3 regions of the Brevibacillus sp. SIMBA_040 genome follow, and region 1 is predicted to be linked to each of the others. Evidence: riboswitches for the same ligand, from Rfam matches in the RefSeq annotation. Region 1 holds a riboswitch; each other region holds the start of a gene.

Region 1 (6,726 bases):
GAGCAGTACCCAGGGATTGTCCTGGAGCTCTTAGAGGTAGGCTCGAAAAAAGTGGAGGCAGATGTGGCTTCAGGAATGCTGGACAGCGGAGTAGTGCTTTTGCCGATTGATGAGGAGGTTTTCGAGTCATATTCGTTTGTGAATGAAGAGATTCAAGTAGTTGTCCATCCGACGCACCGATTGGCAGCCAAGCAGAAGGTATTCTTGGCAGAGCTTGTAGACGAGAGGTTCCTGTTATTCCACGAGGATTTTGCTTTGCACAGTCGCATCATTGATGAATGTGTGCGGGTCGGCTTTCATCCTCAAGTGATTTACAAAAGCTCGCAGTGGGATTTTCTCAGTGAAATGGTCGCGGCAAATATCGGGATTACTTTGTTGCCCGAAACCATTTGCAGTGAGCTGGACCCCGATCGATTTCATGTCTTGTCCTTGGTGAATCCCGAGATCAAGTGGCATTTAGGGATGGTTTGGCGAAAAAATGCGTATCTCTCATATGCTACACGGGAGTGGATTCGTTTTACCCAGGGCATGCTTTCAAAGTGATGCAGAATTATGCAAGAGAAGCATCTATGCACAAAAGTATAGGAAACCCCCAAGAGGTGATACCGTGAATGCTCCCTCATGGGGGTGTATTTTCATTTATATAGGCTGATAGTCAAAAAGAGTAGAAGAAGTAATAGTAGGCCATTTCCATGATAAAACGATTAATCTCCGATGGATTGCTTTAAGGTGACAATAGCTACATGGTACTGATATTTAGAATCGATTGCTTTTGTTTCGCAATCTAACAGCTTTGTCTCTCTATCGATCAACTCATTCAGAGATACTTTTCGTATGAAATAATCTGCCTTCATCTCATCGTATTGCTTCTGCGCGGCATCTCGTGCTGCTATGCTCTCTTCCATTACTTTTTTCGCGGACATGACTTTATCATAGTTTTCTTTTAGTTCTTTATTTACCGTTACTTTAGCCTTTTCCAACAAAATCTCCGCTTTTTTCAAATTATTCCTTGCAATTTTACCATCGTAGGTACTCGGGAGAGAATACCTCGCAACGATGTCTACCTTTACTTCAGCAAGCTTTCTTTCCTCTTCGACTTTTATCATATCCGGGCGTTTTTCGTAAGCGATAGCTTGTACTTCTTCCCAAGTAGGAAATTTATAGTGAGTCAGGTCGTAAGTGGACAATTTCCATTCTTTTTCAGGTGCTTCCAGCAGTAAATCATTCAGCTTGGCCAACGCCTGCTGGTGACTGGTTTGAAGCTTAGCAAGCGCTTCTTTGGCTTCTTCATTTGGAGATGGATACCAATAGTGGCGTTGGATGCTTTCCTTGTGCGAGTTTATTTTTGCTTCGAGAAAGAGAACCTCCAGATAAGCTTTTTCAACCTGAAGCTGCAATGAACTTTTTAACGCATCCATAGTGGCCTTGCTAGTGGCAATATCTCTTTGGGCTTCTGCTGCCTTCTTGTATTTCGTCTGTGCATCTTTGAAGGTATAGATGGAATTTTCCTTTATGGCCTGACTATCTCGAAGAGTTATGAGTGAATCGTAGTAAGTTGTATCGGCGGCTAATCGGAGCAGCTCCAGATCGGTATTGTTTTTCAGAGTCTTTTCGATAGCCTGGTCCATCGTAATGATATCTGCCGTCTTCAGTTCTGCAGCAAATGCGTGGGAAGTGGGAAAAACGAGGGGCGAGCTTGCCAATAATGCAGTAACCAAGGTAGTGCTGCAAATGGTCGAGAATAGCCTGGACTTCATTAAACTAACCTCCTGAGTATATATAAATTTGATAACGATAATCATTATCACTATCAATTTAATCAACAGTATATATTTCCACTTTTATTTCGTCAACGGAAATAGTTATGACAAGCAGAAAAATATTTACATAGATTTGGAAAAACTGGCTTCGCTATGCCTTGAGATAGGCAGTTTTTGCACTCATATGGGAAAGAAATGAATAAACGCCAACTTGAATAAAAGTAAAAGGATCTCCCGTGGTGAAGGAGATCCTCTGTATCGTATGGTGAAGCAGCAAACTACGTTTAATGAGAGTTTTCATCCATGCTGAAATCTACGCGATCAAGCGGCACCAGCTTTGTTTTTTTGGTTAATTTATAGACTAACCAAATGATCAAGAACAGTGGAAGACCGATGTAAGACACCATAAGCCCGTTCCAGTCGATCCCTTCAGCGGAAATCGCGGAGTAATTTTGACCGAGAATGACGATACAGCAGATGATGAATGCGAAAATCGGTCCAAACGGGAACCATTTCGCCCGATAAGGAAGCTCTCTCAGATCGCGTCCTTGCGCCAGAAAAGCTTTGCGGAAGCGATAATGACTGACAGCGATGCCGAGCCAGGCGATAAAGCCTGACATCCCGGATGCGTTTAACAGCCAAATGTACACTTCTCCATCGCCAAACAACGAGGACAAAAAGGCAAGCGCTCCAATCAGCGCAGTCAAGATCAAGGAATTGATCGGTACACCGTTGCGAGTAACCTTGGCAAACCATTTTGGCGCTTTGCCTTCCTTTGCCAGCACCCAGAGCATGCGGGTAGAAGCGTACATGCCAGAGTTACCAGCGGATAGAACCGAGGTGAGGATAACCGTATTCATCACGGAAGCAGCGAAGGCAAATCCTGCTTTTTCAAACACGATGGTGAACGGGCTGATTGCAATATCCGAAATATCGCCGCTAATCAAGTTCGGGTTATCGTATGGCACAAGAAGGCCGATAATGAGAATCGCGAAAATATAGAACAACAAGATGCGCCAAAAAATCTGGCGAATGGCCTTTGGAATATTTTTTGCTGGATTTTCACTTTCACCCGCAGCAACACCGACCAGCTCTGTTCCCTGGAAAGAGAACCCGGCGATCATAAAGACACCAAGCAACGCCATGAAGCCGCCACTAAATGGAGCGTCGCCTTTCGTGAAGTTTTGGAATCCAACAGCTTCTCCACCCATGATACCGAAAATCATCAGGACACCAATTATGATAAAAACAATAACGGTTATGACCTTAATAAGTGCAAACCAATATTCAGATTCCCCATAGCTCTTGACTGACAACAAATTCAGACAGAACATAAGGACGAGGAACAGGGCACTCCAGATGATAGAGGGAGTATCCGGGAACCAAAATTTCATGATGAGAGCAGCAGCCGAAAGCTCGACGGCAATGGTAATCGCCCAGTTGTACCAGTAATTCCAGCCGAGGGCAAAGCCCAGAGATGGATCGACGAAGCGCGTCGCATACGTGGAGAAGGAACCGGAAACCGGCATGAAAGCAGCCATTTCTCCCAGACTTGTCATCAGGAAGTAAACCATGATACTGATAGCGATGTAAGCAACCAACGCTCCGCCAGGTCCGGCAGAGTGGATGGAGCCGCCGCTTGCGAGGAACAATCCTGTACCGATAGAACCGCCAATGGCGATCATGGTCAGGTGACGGGCTTTTAAACCACGTTGCAATTGATTTTCTGACATAACCTACTTGCACGACCCTTCTAGAAAATGATGTTCGTAAAGGAAGGTCGGAAACGAAAAAACCGCCTGTAGCCATAAAAAAGGGCACAAAGCGGTATCATCAAATCCCCACCAAGCCTTCACTGAAGATAGCACAACACGCTTGCCGGCACGCAAGACGTGACAGTTCTGTCCCTTTCGGGTACAGCCCCAGCCCATGCGCACAGCGATACGCGATGGACTTCGGCGGATTTTCCTTTTCCTGCAGTCATGAATTTCTGCTGAATCTCGTACAGGATCATATAAAAGCCGCGACCTCTATCCTCACCGTGAAAGATGAGGATACATGTATGAAATTGATTTATTTATCAACTATATAAGATTGTTCAGTATTTATCAATGTAAAATCTAGTCATTCTTTTTTCCTCTGTACAAAAAATCCCCCGTGACAGCATGGCGTCTGAGGGGGATTTGTCATTCTACATACTATTTCCAGCTTCCTGCTGATAATACTTGTGCAAAACAAGATTCTCAAGTGAATTCGTCGTCGCATTTGCCCGTTTTAACAAAATATCCTGTTTGAAAGCAAAAAGGGCAGCTATATCTGCTGGGAGAGTCCGGGCGGGTACAGGTATGCTGTCTGTCTTGCGGATGAGTGGTTTCGGTGCTGCCAAGTGAAAGCCCCAGTCACCAAAGGAAGGAACCAGACAGTGATAGGATTGTGTGTGAAGTCCCGCAGCCTTTAACGAGAGTTCTATACTCCAATAAACAGTGGGTGCGTCTTCGGGTGAAAACGACTGGCAAACCATTACACCATCATCGGAAAGCTGTGCAGCGAGGCGTTGAAAAAATTCCGTGGTGTACAGCGTGCTAATGATTTCATCGGCTGGGTCAGGAAAGTCCACGATGATAATCTGATAGGAAGGTCGTTGCAAGTCCAGAAATTGAGCTGCGTCCTGAGGATGAACGTGTACACGCGGATCATGCAAGGACGCCTCATTCAGTGAAACGACCGCGGGTACGTGCTTAGCTACATCCAGCACCATCGGGTCCAGATCGACAAGGTCAACATGCTCAACTCCAGGGTACTTGAGCACTTCACGTACGGCCAGTCCGTCACCGCCGCCTACAATGAGTACCCGTTTAGGGGATGCAGCATACAGGAAAGCAGGATGAACAAGTGCTTCGTGATAGATTCTTTCATCCAATGAGCTGAATTGCAGCTGCCCGTCCAAGTACATGCGCATGTCGTTTGCCTCGATCAGCTCCATGCGCTGATAATTACTCGTTCCTTCGTACAACATGGTATGTTTGCCAGCTAGAATTTCGTTGCGTTCTATCTGGTCGTAGTTGTCACCGCGATTTGAAGCAGAATCTATCCCGAGCGAGACATTGGAAAAAGTAATGTTGTTTGCATGATCGGAGGTGCTTGCAGAAGCAAGTCGCGATTGCATGGACCAAATTGCCGGAGCACCGCTGCTTTTGTTAGAGCGATCTATGCCATATACGAGCGCGCTTTTTGAGGAAAGTCCACGAATAAGTGTTTCAATTTCTGTAGCTGGATCATCGTCTCCACATGTAAACAAATCAAAGGCAGCATACGAGTACTCGGGCCACGTGTGAATCGAAATGTGTGAGGTAGAGAGTAGAATAATGCCAGTTACTCCCTGAGGATCGAATCGGTGGAAGCTAGTCGCCAAGATCTGCATGCCAAGTGATGAAACGACTTGATTCAGTAGCTTTTCCAAATGAACGAGATCATTTAGTAAAAAAGGATCACAATCAAAGGCATCTACTACAATATGACGTCCATTTACGCCATTCATTGTGCATCTCCAACCCATTTGCTCAAAGCGAACAACTCCTTTATCTATTATATGTTCAGGATACGGTGCTGAAAGGATAAAGGTTTGTACGATTGACACATGGTGGCAAGAAATAGGTTGAATCTATAAAAGAAAACTACCGTACATAGATGCATAGACGGTAGTTTCCAATAAGGGCGCCTCTATAAAAATGAGCGTTTTTCTGGCCATGTTCCCTGAAGCTTGCGGATTTGCACGATTTGTCCTGTGTGAAAGGCATCATGAAGTACGATGCTCATCACACTCTGCCCTAAAGGAATACTGGGCAGCGGTTGGTCAAAAGCATCTTCGGAGAGCGAGGCGAGCTTTTCATGTATTTGGCGATGGACTTGCTCCATGCGAGCAACGGTGGCTTGCCATGCCTCTTCATCATCTGGACCGCCTGAGGGGGTAAAGGTGTCATCGTTTGTCTCTGCGGACAGGGGAAACTCGGTATTTTGCATGCGATGCAAGAGCCGTTCCTTGAAAAATAACAGGTGACTGACATTTTCCCAGATGGTGTTAGCGGCTAGGCCTTCAGGGCGCCAGCTGGCCTGTGCAGCGGAAAGTCCGGTCAGAGCATTTCTTAGCGGTGGGTACCAATCTTCTTTGTCGTAGGTACATTTCCATTCGTGCAGCAGTAATTCCATCCTGTTCATGTGCATCCTCCTCGTCTGTGAAACGAAATAAGTAGGCGGTATAATGGCTCTAAGGATGATAATGGATGTAACTATCAAAAACTATTTTGATCGTTACAAGGAAAAACATACCATATCCTGGGTTTCCATACAAGAGGTTCTTGAGAGGACATGCAATGAACGGGGGAGCAGTAGTGGAGTGGCTATGCATTGACTTTTTAAATAGTGATTGGCGAGATTGGCGGGGTTCAGGCAAAAGAGAAAATCGACTGGATAAGCAGGAGTGGCTGGAAGCCTTTTTCCACCAATGGAAGCTGACGGCGCCAGCTCCAGCGGATGACCAGGTCAGGCTGTCACTGTTGCGGCTTCGTGAACAAATGCGCAGAATCGTAGAGGCAATGGTCAGCGGTGAAGCCGCGCCACAGGAAGATGTAGATGCACTGAATCACGCATTGGCTTTGGTGCCGTCTTGCATGCGGGTATCAGAAGACAAAGAAGGACAAGGCTATCACCTGGAGCAGATAAGCAAAGCAGAGGGATGGGCACTCATACAAGGACGAATAGCGGAATCCTTTGCACAGCTTTTGACGAGTCAGGATGTGCGCCGGATCAAAATTTGCCATAATGACGATTGTAAGTGGGTCTTTTTTGATGAGAGCCGCAATCGGGTAAGACGCTGGTGCGATGATAAAATGTGCGGGAATTTGATAAAGGTCCGCCGTTTCCGCGAAAGGCAAAAAGAAAAAGGGTGAAGCGCATATTAAAATGTACC
Region 2 (6,726 bases), on a different contig from region 1:
AACGTTAAAGGTACGCGGGATGTTTTTATCGCTATATCCTTTTACCGGATTGCTGAATACAACATTTTTGTTTCGTGTCTGCTGAATGCCTTCGACGATCAACAGGTTAACGATTGGCTTCACGATTTCCATTTTCCCTGTTTGCTGATCGTATTCAACAAACCCACCCATCTTGTTCACGATATCCTCTACCGATTCAGCGTTGGAAGCAGGCATATTGCTACCTACCTGTTCACCACTAAGAAAAATGTGCATCGCACCTTCCCCCAAGGCAGTGGCAGTCCCCACGCCTGCAACAGTCAACGCCAACAAGGCCGACAACCATGCTTTTTTCATGTCTTAATCCTCCTGTATGTTTGCGCAACAGCGCTTGTTCTGTCCGAAATTTCTTCCCACTACTTTATACGTCTACACAAGCAAATAGTTGTGGTCAAATCACAAGTTTTTTCAACAATATCCACACTATCCACAGGTACACACAACCTAGGACAAACGACTTATTCACAGAGGTTGTTAATAACTACTTCCTACCCTTGACCCTATTAAAAGGAATGATCATAACAAAAAGTGCAAAAAAAAAGAACGGCCTCTATAAGCCGCTCTGATCCCATTTGTAACCTATGACTGCTTGGAAAACCATGTGAAGTAACGGGAAACGGTATCGATTGCCACTTCGATCGCTTCCTCACTAGGTTCAATCTTTGCATGATGCAAGCCATAGGGTGTATTGACACCTAGCCAAAATAAAAACCCGGGGATTTCTGTCAAAAAGTAACCGAAGTCTTCTCCTGTCATTGCTTCCTTGCAATGAACCAGAGTCACACCCTCGCATTCACTACGTACCCAATCCATAAATTCTGTTGTCAGCTGTTCATCGTTATACACCTGACAATAGCCACAGCCATAATCGATCGTAGCTGAGCATTCGAAGCCGGCTTCCACACCTTTTACAAGCGATTCAATTCTGCTTTTGACAAGCGCCATGGACTCCATGGAAAAGGTCCGAATCGTGCCTTCCAGCCGTGCTTTTTCGGCGATAATATTTTGCTTTGTTCCACCCTCGATCTTGCCAACGGTAATAACAGCCGAGTCCAGCGGATCAATATTGCGTGCAATCACGGATTGTAGCTGAGTCACTAAATGACTTCCGGCAACCACCATATCGTTCGCCTTGTGCGGAAACGCAGCATGACCGCCTTTGCCGACCAAATCAATAAACAATTCCGATGTGTTCGCAAATAAAATCCCAGGCTTCGTAGCGATATGTCCTACTGGATATTCGGGAGCAATATGCAGGGCAAAAATGCAATCAGGACGCCAGCTAGCAAATTCCTCGCTCTCCATCATCGGCAGAGCTCCGCCTGGACCTTCTTCAGCAGGCTGGAAGAGGAACAACAGGTCATCTGCTAGCGCGTTTTTCACAAAGTGCGTCAAAAGACCAAGGGCAATCGCCATGTGCATATCATGTCCACATGCGTGCATATAGCCCTCATGCAGTGATCGGAATGGATACGATGTCTCCTCTACGATCGGCAGACCGTCCATGTCTGTACGCCAAGCGATCGTCCGTTTTGGAGCAGTACCTGCGATTTTGACGAGAATCCCTGTACGCCACAGCTTGATCTGGAGCCGCTCTTGGGGGAGCTTCTCCAGATAATCAAGCAAATATTTTTGCGTTTTTACTTCTTGAAAGCCTGGCTCGGGTATTTGATGCAAATCACGACGGATCTGCGCAAACGTGGAAGTTGCCATCATTTACGCTCCTTCCCTCATGCCTGAGAGAGTTGTCAGCAAATGAGCGAAAACATCCAAAAACCGATCTACATCCCCTTTTGTCAGGGTCAGTGGCGGCAGCAGGCGAACGATAGTCTTCTGCGTCACATCGACGAGAATACCCTCCTCCAGCAATTGCTGCTGCAAATGACTCGCTTCTTCAGGAGAGACACTAAGAGGAATACCGACCATCATGCCTTTCCCACGCAATGCCTGAAGCTGATCGCCCAGACGCTCGCGTAGTGCCTCCAGCTGATCCCAGAGGTATGCGATCACCTCATCCACACCTTTTGCAAAAGCGGGATCAAGAAGCTCATCCATGACAGCATTCCCCAAAGCAGCTGATAGTGGCGAAGGAGCAAAGGTTGTACCATGATCACCCGGCTTGAACTGGTTCATAAGCTTTGTACCAGCAATCACACCACCAAGTGGCAAGCCTCCACCTACACCTTTGGCAAACAGTATCAGGTCGGGAGTGACAGCAGTGTGCTGATAAGCAAACAGCTTCCCTGTTCGCCCCATACCTGTCTGAATTTCGTCCATCGCAAACAGCATGCCTTCTTCCTGGCAAATGGCTGATACTTCTTGGAGGAATGTCTCCGACAGGGGAACTACTCCGCCAGAACCAAGTACCGGCTCCATCAGAACAGCAGCAGGCTTTACCTTTTGGCAAAGTTCGCGCAGACCAGCCGCATCCTCTGCATCCAGCTCATAAACCGAAAAAGCAGGCTGCGGGAAATCCTGATAGACATGGGCTTGCCTAGTCAGTCGAACAGCGCCGAGGGTCCGTCCGTGGAAACTATTTCTGAGAACGACAATCCCCTCACGTCCAGCCCCCTCCGTCTTTGTCCACTTATGGATCAGTTTAATGGCAGCTTCAGTCGCCTCCGCACCCGAGTTGGTGAAAAATACTTTACCCGGGATTGTCTGCTCCACCAGACGCTGCGCCAGACGAATCGCAGGCTGGTTGAGAAAGACGTTGGATATATGCAAAAACTGCTCTCCTTGCTCATGAAGCGCGCGCAAAATACGTGGATGTGAGTGACCGAGCACATTCACTGCGAGTCCAGTAAACAAATCCAAATATTTTTTGCCATTGGTATCGTACAAATAATTGCCTTCCCCTTTGGCGATTGCTATCGGAAGACGATTGTACGTGGAGACGATGTATTGTTCATCAAGCGAACGCCAATCCATGACCACACACTCCCTTAGAGCTGACGTAGTTCCTGTTTGATTTCTGTTTTGGAGCGAGTCTTTTCGTCGATTTGCTTGATGACACGAGCTGGAGTACCTGCTACTACTACGTATGGCGGTACATCTTCAATGACAACCGCACCAGCTGCAACAACAGCACCTTTCCCTACGCGCACACCCTCAAGCACCACTGCGTTGGCACCGATCACAACATCGTCTTCGATGACTACTGGCGTAGCAGAAGGCGGTTCAATTACACCCGCAATAACGGAGCCTGCACCGATATGGCAGTTTTTCCCGATCGTTCCACGACCACCTACAACTACGTTCATATCAATCATCGTGCCCTCACCAATAACAGCACCGATGTTGATAGAAGCACCCATCATGATGACTGCATTGTTGCCAATCGTTACTTGGTCACGAATGATCGCACCTGGTTCAATACGCGCTTGAATTCCTTTGGTATCAAGCAATGGGATTGCAGAATTGCGACGATCGCTTTCAACTACATAGTCTTCGATCTTGTCCTTGTTCTCAGTCAGTACAGGCTCGATTTCTTTCCATTCGCCAAATACGACACCTGTGCCCCCCGTGATGAATGCCTTTGCACTAGCTCCGAAGTCGATTCCCTCCAGATTACCCTTCACATATACTTTCACAGGTGTTTTCTTTTCGCTTTTTTGAATAAACGCGATAATTTCGTTTGCATCCATCATGTTCACAGGTGAGTCCTCCTTTTAATTGAAAAGCTTGTAAGTTTTAGCGGAATGGTAATCTAGCTGAATCAGGAAGTATATACCTGAAGTTTACACCTTCTGATTCACTAAAAAAAGCAATGAGTGCATACGCTACCTCATTGCTTTGGATACTCCGCAAGCAAATCGTAAATAGCGCTCCACAAAAGGCTTACCACCTTTCATGACAGGACGATCATTTTTCACGATCCACCCCAACCATCGCTATTCAGGGGAATAGCAGCAGCTTCGGCGCTTTAGCCTTTCCTCCTTTTCCTGCCCCCTGGCAGATCACGAAAAGATGTACTCATCCTCGGCGCACCTCTATTTAGACTTCCATATAATAATTTCATTTAACTCTACCAAAATCAATGCGTTGTGGCAACAGCTTTATCAAAAATGAATTAGTCATTGACAACGATTATCATTTTCATTATTTTGTTTATGATAATGATTTTCATTACTAACTTGGAGGTTTTCCTTTTATGAGCTTTTTGATTGTTTACGCAAGCATGTCTGGAAACACACAGGAAATGGCTGAGGCCATCGCAGAAGGAATTCGTTCTACAGGTGCTACGATGGTGATAAAGGAAGTGATGGATGCCAGTGCACAAGAGCTGGAGTCGTACGACGGCATTGCCCTTGGCGCGTATACATGGGGAGATGGAGAGCTGCCAGACGAATGCCTGGACTTCTATGAAGAAATGAACAACATTGATTTAAGTGGCAAAAAGGTCATCGCTTTTGGTTCATGCGACTCAAACTATGAGCATGTAGGTGCCGCTGTGGATATTCTATTAGAAAAAGCTCGCGAGCGTGGAGCAGAAACGCCATTGGAGGGGCTGAAAATCGAGCTCACCCCCAATGCCAAGGAAGTTGAGAAATGCAAAGCTTATGGCGTTTCTTTTGTGGAAGCTCTCGGATTGTAACGAATATTTTCACTCTTTTATTCGTATTGCATTTCCTGCGAAGAGAAAACGTGGTACACTATCGATCCACCATTTTTTCTATAGGAGGATCGCTCGATGCAATTACATACCGATGCTATCTATTTACGCCCTCTTCGTGAACAGGACGCAGCCGAGCTATTGGAGCTTCGGCTGCGTAACCAAGATTTTCTGGCGCCATTCGAACCGATCCGTCTCCCTTCTCACCTGACATTGGAAGGTCAGCAGCAGCAAGTAGCCCAGGCCATACAGGACTTCGAAAATGGGTCCGGATTTGCTTTTGGCGTTTTTCTTTCCGAAAAAGAGGAAATGATCGGTCGTGTCGCCTTGTCCAATGTCGTCCGCGGTGCTTGGCAAAACGCAACATTGGGCTATTTTATGGATCAAAGCTGCAATGGACGCGGCTATACTACCTCCGCTGTTGGACTCGCTTTGCAATTCGCCTTTACCACTGCCAATTTGCATCGCGTGCAAGCTGCGGTCATGCCACGCAATCTTGGCTCTATTCGCGTACTCGAAAAGAACCGTTTTCGTTATGAAGGATTATCCCTGCGCTATTTGCAAATCTATGGAAAGTGGGAAGACCACAACATGTATGCCATCACTGCGGAGGATTGGCACGAATAGTGCTCTTATTCTCATGCTTGACGCAACCGCTCCAGGATTCGCCGTTTTTGGTACAGCATCATGCCAGCCTCGGCGACATCCTGTACAGTGGAACGATTGATGTACGCCCCGAACAAAATGCCTGCGATCGGCACCATCTGAAACAGCTTTTTCCACCCAAAGTTTTCTGTATAGGTCACGACGACTTCTCTCCACCCCTGGAGCTGAGCGATGACGTCTTTTTCAGTAGCTGGATCGTCGAAACGTGAAAGCTCATCAAGTATCGCCTTTTTACCGACGATATCGGAAGAAGCGAATTGAAGACATTTGACGACAAAAAGCCGCTCTCGTTTCTCTTCGGGACGATAGCCATAGCACAGAGCCATTTCCTGCAGAATCTTGAGTGATGTGCCAAGCAATAGGGGAATATCCAATGCCAATGTAAAAATACCACCGATTCCTGTCGTTGCCCCCTGTACGGTCGCAAAGGTCGCCCTGGACTCACTCATTTGCACTGCTACTGCGTTCATCTCTGTAAGTGGCAAAGAGGTGATCGTGTGTTTGTTCAATGTCACACCTCTCGCATCACTTTGGCGGGCACGAAACTTACTGTAAACGGCTTCATCAGAGACGAGATAGGTGCCCCCTGTTTCCAAAAAAGCGGCCATCTCATCGACAGCTGTCCCGAGCTTTTCACGAATGAATTTTGGCGTCATTCTATCCAATAGAACAAAAGGTAGTCTCCCGAGCTTTTCCCAAAACCACAAATCCTTCTGTTTCTTTTCCCATACCTCTACTTCTTTCAAGGCTTGTAGCAAAGATTCTCTTGACTCCATCCACTCGGCCCCTTTCCAAGCTTCTTTCTAATTTTTCCGTTTCAACTGACATTGGCTGCGAAGGATTTGCTTTACGTATTCCTGTAGCTCCTCTTCTTTTGAAAAGGAGGTGAATTCCTCTATTTCTCTTACGATTTCGAGTTTCGAATGTTTCACGCTTCCCCCTTCGATAATAAAACCAAACTTCGCTAAAACGGCTTGCTGCTCTTCAGACATCCTGTCACCTCCCGACAAAAAATCCCCCGCAAAAGAACGGGGGATACTGCTTCTCCCTATTGTACGTCAATCGTTAGGGTAAGAATCTCGTCATTTTCCATAAAGGCTGTCCGCTTGTTGTAGGATAAGTTCGTAGAGAGGACCTGGCAACTGGTGTAACCAAGAGTGTTGGTTACACGAATCGTGTACTCACCCGCTTTAAAAAGTTCTCCTTTAGTAGCAAGACAGGATATGAATCCCTAGGCATTATAGGAAAAACCTATGTATTTATAATTTCAAATAGATTGCAATTATAGGCAATAAACTGGTAAAACAGAAATAGGGAGGGATACGATATGAATCCAGCAAAACAGTGGAATGCAGATCTCTATGACGATAAAATGAACTTCGTTTCTCATTATGGCAGAGGATTAA
Region 3 (6,726 bases), on a different contig from region 1:
GTCCGTTGGAGAAGTGGAAAACCGTGCTGATGATCCCGATAGTGTAGAATACGATCATTGCAGGGCTGCTGAAAATGTTAGCCATCATGTCGAAGTCTACATGTGCACCCATTGCTTTTGCGATGCGGGTTTCCCATACGTGCCAAACAATGAAAATGAGGGTAATGATACCTGTAACCCGTTGCCACAGAAACATTTGGTTTCTGAAGTAACCGAAGTTCCCTACGTTTTGCTTCGCTTGGAACGCAATGTAGAGACCGTAAACAGCGTGAAACAGGATTGGGATGTAGATGAAGACAAATTCAACTACCAATAGAAGTGGAACATTTTCAATCAGACCAACTGTCTGGTTGAAAGCTTCGGCTCCGTGGGTCGCTTGATAGTTAGCTGTCAAGTGAAACAGCAAGAAGAGCCCAATCGGAAACAAACCGAGAAGTGAGTGCAGCTTGTGGCTGAGAAAGCTATGGCCTTTCGCCATACCATGGTCCCCCTTTCAATGTATGTAACGCTCGTAGTTTGTGAAAAACGTCTCGACGTTTTTCAAAAAATCTGATCTGCCCGCAAACGGTCTACAAAATGGTTGCGACCTTTTTGTATCGACCTTTCCAATATCCTAACCCATTGCGATTCCCGTTAGACATGACGAAAAAACCGTCTTTCGTCTCGTCCCACCTTGTCGGAATGTGTCAAAATACGAAAAAAAGTTGGGCAAAACTTTGACCAAATCCAATTGTACTCTTGTCGACTGAGAGCGTCAAGACAATCAATAGACTAAATACATTGATAGAATAACTTTGTTCAATTATGCTATTTTTCTCTCTAGGATTGGTCATGAAAATAGCGACTCTCTCATAGTCTAGTACAGACAGGAGGGAGCAAAATGAAAGAGACGGATCAACTGGCAGCCCTGTTGCCTGCCCAAACCATTCTTTATGCCGAGCGAATGAGCATGCCTTATTTAGGCTACCATCTACTACGTGAAACGCTGACCAACGCCTTGTTAGGCGAGAGCGAGAGCCCTATTCTGTACTGGCTAGGCAAAGAAATGGGCCGAAAAATTCGGATCGCCTCTGAAACAGGCATCATTCACCCGTTCATGCGACTGGGACTGGGTCAATTAGACCTCGTAGAGTCATCAGAGCAAGGCATTACCTACAAGCTGTCACATTCCATTTACCAGTATCAATCCGCTGAACGCCTGTGCCGAACGCTATCTTTGGAGGCAGGAATCATTGCCGGCGCACTAGAGACGTGGAAGCAATCAGAAGTCGTAGCCCAACTAGAAATAGATGGAAGTAGTACCATTCATATCATTGCACGTAGCAAAAAGTGAGCATCCGCTCACATAAGTAGCCCCCTCTACCTGTAGAGGAGAGGGGGGATTCTTGATGGTGATAGCGATTAGCCGTGAACAACAGCCGTTTCAGCTACATCGAGCCCATAAGCCGAATGAAGACTGCAAACGGCAAGCTCTGTCAAGCTGGCTGGTATGACACATGATACTTTGATATCGGAAGTAGATACCATTTTAACAGAAATTTCCTTTTCAGCTAAAACGCGAAACATTTCAGCTGCAACTCCAGGATTGTTGATCATACCGGAGCCTACGATGGATACTTTGGTCAGATTTTCTTCAAAATCGACTTTTTCAAAGCCAAGCTCTGACTGATTGGCATTCAACGTATTTATGGCTTTGGTCAGATCGTCACCTGTTACCGTAAACGAAATGTTTGTCACTGCCACATCGTAAGAGCTTTGGATAATAATGTCCACGTTTACCTGATTGTCCGCCAGTGTATTAAACAGGCGAGAGAGTGTACCTACCTTGGCAGGCATCCCGACAACCGTAATTTTTGCGACATCTTCGTCATGTGCGACTCCACTCACTACTCTTCCTGTTTCCATGTTGGCAACCTCCTCAACGTACGTACCATCTTCAGCAGTAAAGCTGGAGCGGACCACCAGCCGTACTTTATATTTCTTAGCAGCCTCTACCGAACGCGGATGTAGGACACCTGCCCCCAGATTTGCCAATTCCAGCATCTCATCGTAGGAGATAGTGTCCAGCTTGCTTGCTGCCGGGACCATCCGTGGATCAGCCGTGTACACACCTGACACGTCAGTAAAAATCTCGCATTTGTCTGCACCCAGGCTTGCTGCGAGGGTAACCGCGGATGTATCCGATCCACCGCGGCCGAGCGTAGTGATTTCACCCTCATCACTGATTCCTTGGAAGCCAGCCACAATCACGACACGTCCACGGTCCAGCTCGGCTTGAATCCGCTCTGAATCAATTTGCTTGATTCTCGCTCTGCCGTGAATCGCTTCAGTCGTAACTCCTGCTTGCCATCCAGTCAAGGAAATGGCATCGTAGCCTTTCGTATGCAAGGCCATGGCCAAAAGTGAGATCGATACCTGCTCCCCCGTGGTCAGCAGCATATCCATTTCTCGCTCCGATGGGAATGGGGTAATCTGCCTAGCGAGATCCACCAGTACATCAGTAGATTTGCCCATCGCAGAGACTACCACGACCACATCATGCCCTTCCTCTTTGTATGTGATGATTCGGTCCGCTACTCGTAAAATTCGCTCAATGGTACCTACAGAGGTACCTCCGTATTTCTGCACGATCAACCCCATGCGGCTTCTCTCCCTTTTCTCATATCCAATGATGTTCGGTTTTTTTATGGTTTTCTCTTTTTGTATGGTTTATCTATTTTCTCTCTATTGGAAAAAAACATCATAAATTTTATTAAAAAAAGGCATCGACTAGGAATAAGACCTGCCGCTGCCTATTGTTTCGACATACCGGTTCCTCCCTTCCAATACACGCGGTCCATGCAGCATGACAGAACCAACCATCATGATTACGCACGGACTCACCGTGAGATAGCTCTCCATCTGGCAACTGGTGATTGCCGAGATGACAGTCCTGCATTTATTCAATGCAGACCCAGCATGGAGAAAAGCGGGTTTTTCTCCAGACTTCGGCGAATTCCCCTTTCCCAAACCCTTCACAGATACCCGATCTCAGGGTGGTACTCTTGGTTTTCGCGCCTCTACCTCACTCCATATATGGAAGTGAGGCTAACTATTCTGTTTGAATCGCATTATATCATGGGACGAAAAATCGTTCAATCGTTTTTTCGGATTATTTCTACGACTCAAGCTTTCGCAAATGGGCGATTATTTCTCTTGCCAGCTTGTCGCCGATTCCTAGCTGACGGAAATCTTCTACCGTAGCCTCGCGCATTTTCTTCATCGAGCCAAAATGCGTAAAGAGAAGCTTACGGCGCTTTTCCCCGATGCCCGGAATCTCATCCAGCTGAGAGGAGAGCATCGTTTTCGTACGGGACTGCCGGTGGAAGGTGATTACAAAACGGTGCACCTCATCCTGAATGCGCTGCAGCAAATAAAACTCGTAGCTGTCGCGCTTCAGATTGACCGGCTCTGGCGGGTCTCCAAACAGAAGCTGTGCAGTACGGTGCTTCTCGTCCTTTGCCAAGCCACAGACCGGGATATAGAGCCCAAGCTCATTTTCCAATACATCCATGGCGGAAGTGATTTGCCCTTTGCCACCGTCCATGACGATGAGATCAGGCATCGGCTGATTCTCTTTGAGCAAGCGCGAGTAACGCCGACGAATAACCTCTCGCATGGAGCCGTAATCATCTGGGCCTTCGACTGTTTTGATTTTGAATTTGCGGTATTCCTTTTTGTCCGGACGACCATCCGTAAACACGATCATCGCGGATACTGGCTCTGTTCCCTGGATGTTGGAGTTATCAAACGCCTCGATGCGATGGGGGACACCTATGCCGAGAATATGCCCCAGGTTGTGCACAGCCTGAACCGTACGCGCGTCATCCTTTGACATGAGCGCAAACTTCTCTTGCAGGGCGATCCTGGCGTTCTCAGATGCCATTTGTACCAGCTCTCGCTTTTTGCTACGTTTTGGAGCGTGGACTTTGATTCCGAGCCAGTCGCTCAAAAGCTCGGTGTCGCTTTGTTCAGGAAGCAGAATTTCTTTCGGCAGGGCGTTTTGCTTATCGTAGTAAAACTGGCTGACGTAGGACATGAAATCCTCGTTTTCCTCACCATAATAAGGAAAAGAGGTCGTTTGACGCTCGATCATTTTGCCCTGGCGCATGTAAAAAATCTGGATGCACATCCAGCCCTTTTCGACAGCAAATCCGATAATATCCCGATCCACGGTATCGGTAAAGGTAATCTTCTGCTTTTCCATGACCGCTTCGATACTCTTGATCTGGTCGCGGTATTCCTTTGCCCGTTCGAACTCCATGCTCTCAGCGGCTTGCATCATTTTCTCGGTCAACTGCTGCTTCATCTCTTCGTGACCGCCATCCAGAAATCGGCTGATCTCTTCGACCAGACGCCGATTCTCCTCATCCGTCACCTCGTATACACAGGGAGCGAGACATTGTCCCAAATGGTAATAGAGACAAACCTGCTTGGGCATGTTGCGGCATTTGCGCAGTGGATAGAGCCGATCAAGCAGCTTTTTCACCTCGGAGGCATCGCCTGCATTTGGATACGGCCCAAAATACTTTGCTTTGTCTTTTAGTACCTTGCGCGTAATTTCCAGACGTGGCTGGTCCTCATTTGTAATCTTGATGTACGGGTACGTCTTGTCATCACGGAGCATGACATTATAGCGTGGATCATGCTTTTTGATCAGATTGCACTCCAAAATGAGCGCCTCGATCGCTGACGATACAACGATATACTCAAAATCCACTATTTCACTGACCAAAAGCTGCGTCTTACCATTATGACTGCCTGTAAAATACGAGCGAACACGATTTTTTAGCACTTTGGCCTTACCGACGTAAATGATTTCCCCGCTCGCATTTTTCATCAGGTAGCAGCCTGGCTTCTCTGGCAGGACGGCCAGTTTGTCTTTTAAGGAGCTATTCATGGCTGCTCCCTCCTCGATCTATATTCTCTTACTTCATTTTAATCGGTTTTTCCAGCACGTACAGCTCATCCTCAAGCGAGCTCATGCGTTCAGTCAACAGCTTACGGCTATCCTGAACCCCTTGGTTGTAAAAGAAGGGGCCAAGCTCCTTGGCAAAAAAGGCAATGAGTTCTTCTGTTTCCAGATTCCCCAATTGTTCAGATCGTTCTTCATGAAAATATCGCTGCACTTGATGAACCAGATATTCGGTTTGTTCTCTGGACAGTTTTGCTGCCATGACGATCAAGCACCCTTCCTCAAAAACATCGTGATAGGAATATACGTTCCACTCTTCATAGTACCATGGATGACAAATGAAAAAAACTGCCGCTTCGTGTTTCCAGCGACAGTTTTTTCCTTACTATGTGTGTTCAAAATGAACAATAGCTAGTGCTTCCGTCCTCCCAGATACGCTTCCTTTACTCGCTCGTCGTTTAACAGCGACTCAGCCGTGCCTTCGAGTACAATTTGCCCAGCCTCAAGAACATAGCCGAGGTCAGCGATTTTCAGAGCCTGCTTGACGTTTTGCTCCACGATCAGCACCGTCGTTCCCTCTGCATTGATCTGTTTGATTACCTTGAAAATATCGGACACGACAATCGGCGCCAGTCCCATCGACGGTTCATCTAAAAGCAGCAGCTTAGGTCTGGACATCAATGCTCTGGCAATCGCCAGCATTTGCTGCTGTCCACCCGACATTGTTCCACCCAATTGCGTCAGCCGCTCCTTTAATATTGGGAACCACACCATCATTTTTTCCATGTCATCCTTGATTCCTTGGGCGTCGTTGCGTTGAAACGCACCCATTTCGAGGTTTTCCAGCACGGTCATTTTGCCCAAGATGGCACGGCCTTCCGGTACGAGTGCCAGTCCCGTTCTTACGATCTGGTGTGGCTTTGCGCCTTCGATGCGCTGCCCGCGAAACGTAATGGTCCCTGCCTCTGGCCTCAGCTGACCTGCAATCGTGCGCATCGTGGTTGTTTTCCCAGCGCCGTTTGCACCAATGAGCGAAACGATCTTGCCTTCTGGCACCTCCAGAGAAATTCCCCGAATCGCTTTGATTTGACCGTAGGAGGTCGTCAGGTTTTGTATGCTAAGCATGCTATTCGTCCTCCTTGCCGAGGTAAGCCTCAATCACGTCTGGATTATTTTGTACCTCTTCTGGAGTTCCATCAGCAATCTTGACTCCAAAGTTAATGCACACGACTTTTTCACACAAATTCATCACGAGTCCCATATCGTGCTCAACCAGCAGAACAGTCGTTCCGTCATCACGGATTTTGCGCACGAGCTCCATGAGCGCCTTGGTCTCCGTCTCAATCATTCCTGCCGCAGGCTCATCCAGAAGCAAAAGCTTTGGCTCTGTAGCAAGCGCCCTTGCAATCTCCAATCGACGCTGCTGTCCGTAAGCAAGCGTATCAGAGCGCACGTCAGCGACATCAGACAAGCCTACAAACTCCAGCAGCTCTTCTGCTTTTTTCGTTACGGCTTTCTCTTCTGCCTGCTGTCCCGGCGTTTTGAGCAAGGAAGCCCAGAAGCCAGCCTTCATGCGCGAATGGCAGCCAACCTTTACATTGTCCAGTGCATTCATATGACCAAACAAACGAATATTTTGAAATGTACGAGCAATGCCCATTTCCGTAATTTTGTTTGGCTGCATGCCGTTCAGCTTCTGACCAGCAAACGAAAAAGTACCTGTCGTCGGTTCAAAAATACCCGTAGCCATGTTAAAAATCGTCGTTTTTCCC

Evidence for each region. A riboswitch is a leader RNA that binds a small molecule or an ion and turns the genes downstream of it on or off. The one in region 1 is predicted to bind lysine.
Region 2: linked by a shared signal. The riboswitch ahead of dapD (2,3,4,5-tetrahydropyridine-2,6-dicarboxylate N-acetyltransferase) and the one ahead of SB752_RS31015 (amino acid permease) in region 1 are both predicted to bind lysine.
Region 3: linked by a shared signal. The riboswitch ahead of SB752_RS09035 (aspartate kinase) and the one ahead of SB752_RS31015 (amino acid permease) in region 1 are both predicted to bind lysine.

Annotation. Positions count from the first base shown of each region.
Region 1 is NZ_JAWRXI010000032.1:28,631-35,356, forward strand. Features, by position in the region: gene cidR (cidABC operon transcriptional activator CidR) at 1-543, shown strand, start outside; gene SB752_RS31010 (TolC family protein) at 705-1,757, opposite strand; gene SB752_RS31015 (amino acid permease) at 2,045-3,493, opposite strand; lysine riboswitch at 3,615-3,801, opposite strand; gene speD (adenosylmethionine decarboxylase) at 3,952-5,298, opposite strand; gene SB752_RS31025 (DinB family protein) at 5,481-5,975, opposite strand; gene SB752_RS31030 (CGNR zinc finger domain-containing protein) at 6,131-6,706, shown strand.
Region 2 is NZ_JAWRXI010000005.1:109,920-116,645, reverse strand. Features, by position in the region: gene SB752_RS10365 (hypothetical protein) at 1-336, opposite strand, end outside; gene SB752_RS10360 (N-acetyldiaminopimelate deacetylase) at 619-1,752, opposite strand; gene SB752_RS10355 (aspartate aminotransferase family protein) at 1,756-2,970, opposite strand; gene dapD (2,3,4,5-tetrahydropyridine-2,6-dicarboxylate N-acetyltransferase) at 2,985-3,695, opposite strand; lysine riboswitch at 3,854-4,042, opposite strand; gene SB752_RS10345 (flavodoxin) at 4,193-4,636, shown strand; gene SB752_RS10340 (GNAT family N-acetyltransferase) at 4,733-5,281, shown strand; gene SB752_RS10335 (EcsC family protein) at 5,293-6,096, opposite strand; gene SB752_RS10330 (hypothetical protein) at 6,124-6,312, opposite strand; gene SB752_RS10325 (class I SAM-dependent methyltransferase) at 6,648-6,726, shown strand, end outside.
Region 3 is NZ_JAWRXI010000004.1:235,706-242,431, forward strand. Features, by position in the region: gene SB752_RS09025 (succinate dehydrogenase cytochrome b558 subunit) at 1-478, opposite strand, end outside; gene SB752_RS09030 (DUF2507 domain-containing protein) at 881-1,333, shown strand; gene SB752_RS09035 (aspartate kinase) at 1,402-2,640, opposite strand; lysine riboswitch at 2,883-3,070, opposite strand; gene uvrC (excinuclease ABC subunit UvrC) at 3,158-4,939, opposite strand; gene SB752_RS09045 (DUF2164 domain-containing protein) at 4,968-5,216, opposite strand; gene SB752_RS09050 (ABC transporter ATP-binding protein) at 5,366-6,079, opposite strand; gene SB752_RS09055 (ABC transporter ATP-binding protein) at 6,081-6,726, opposite strand, start outside.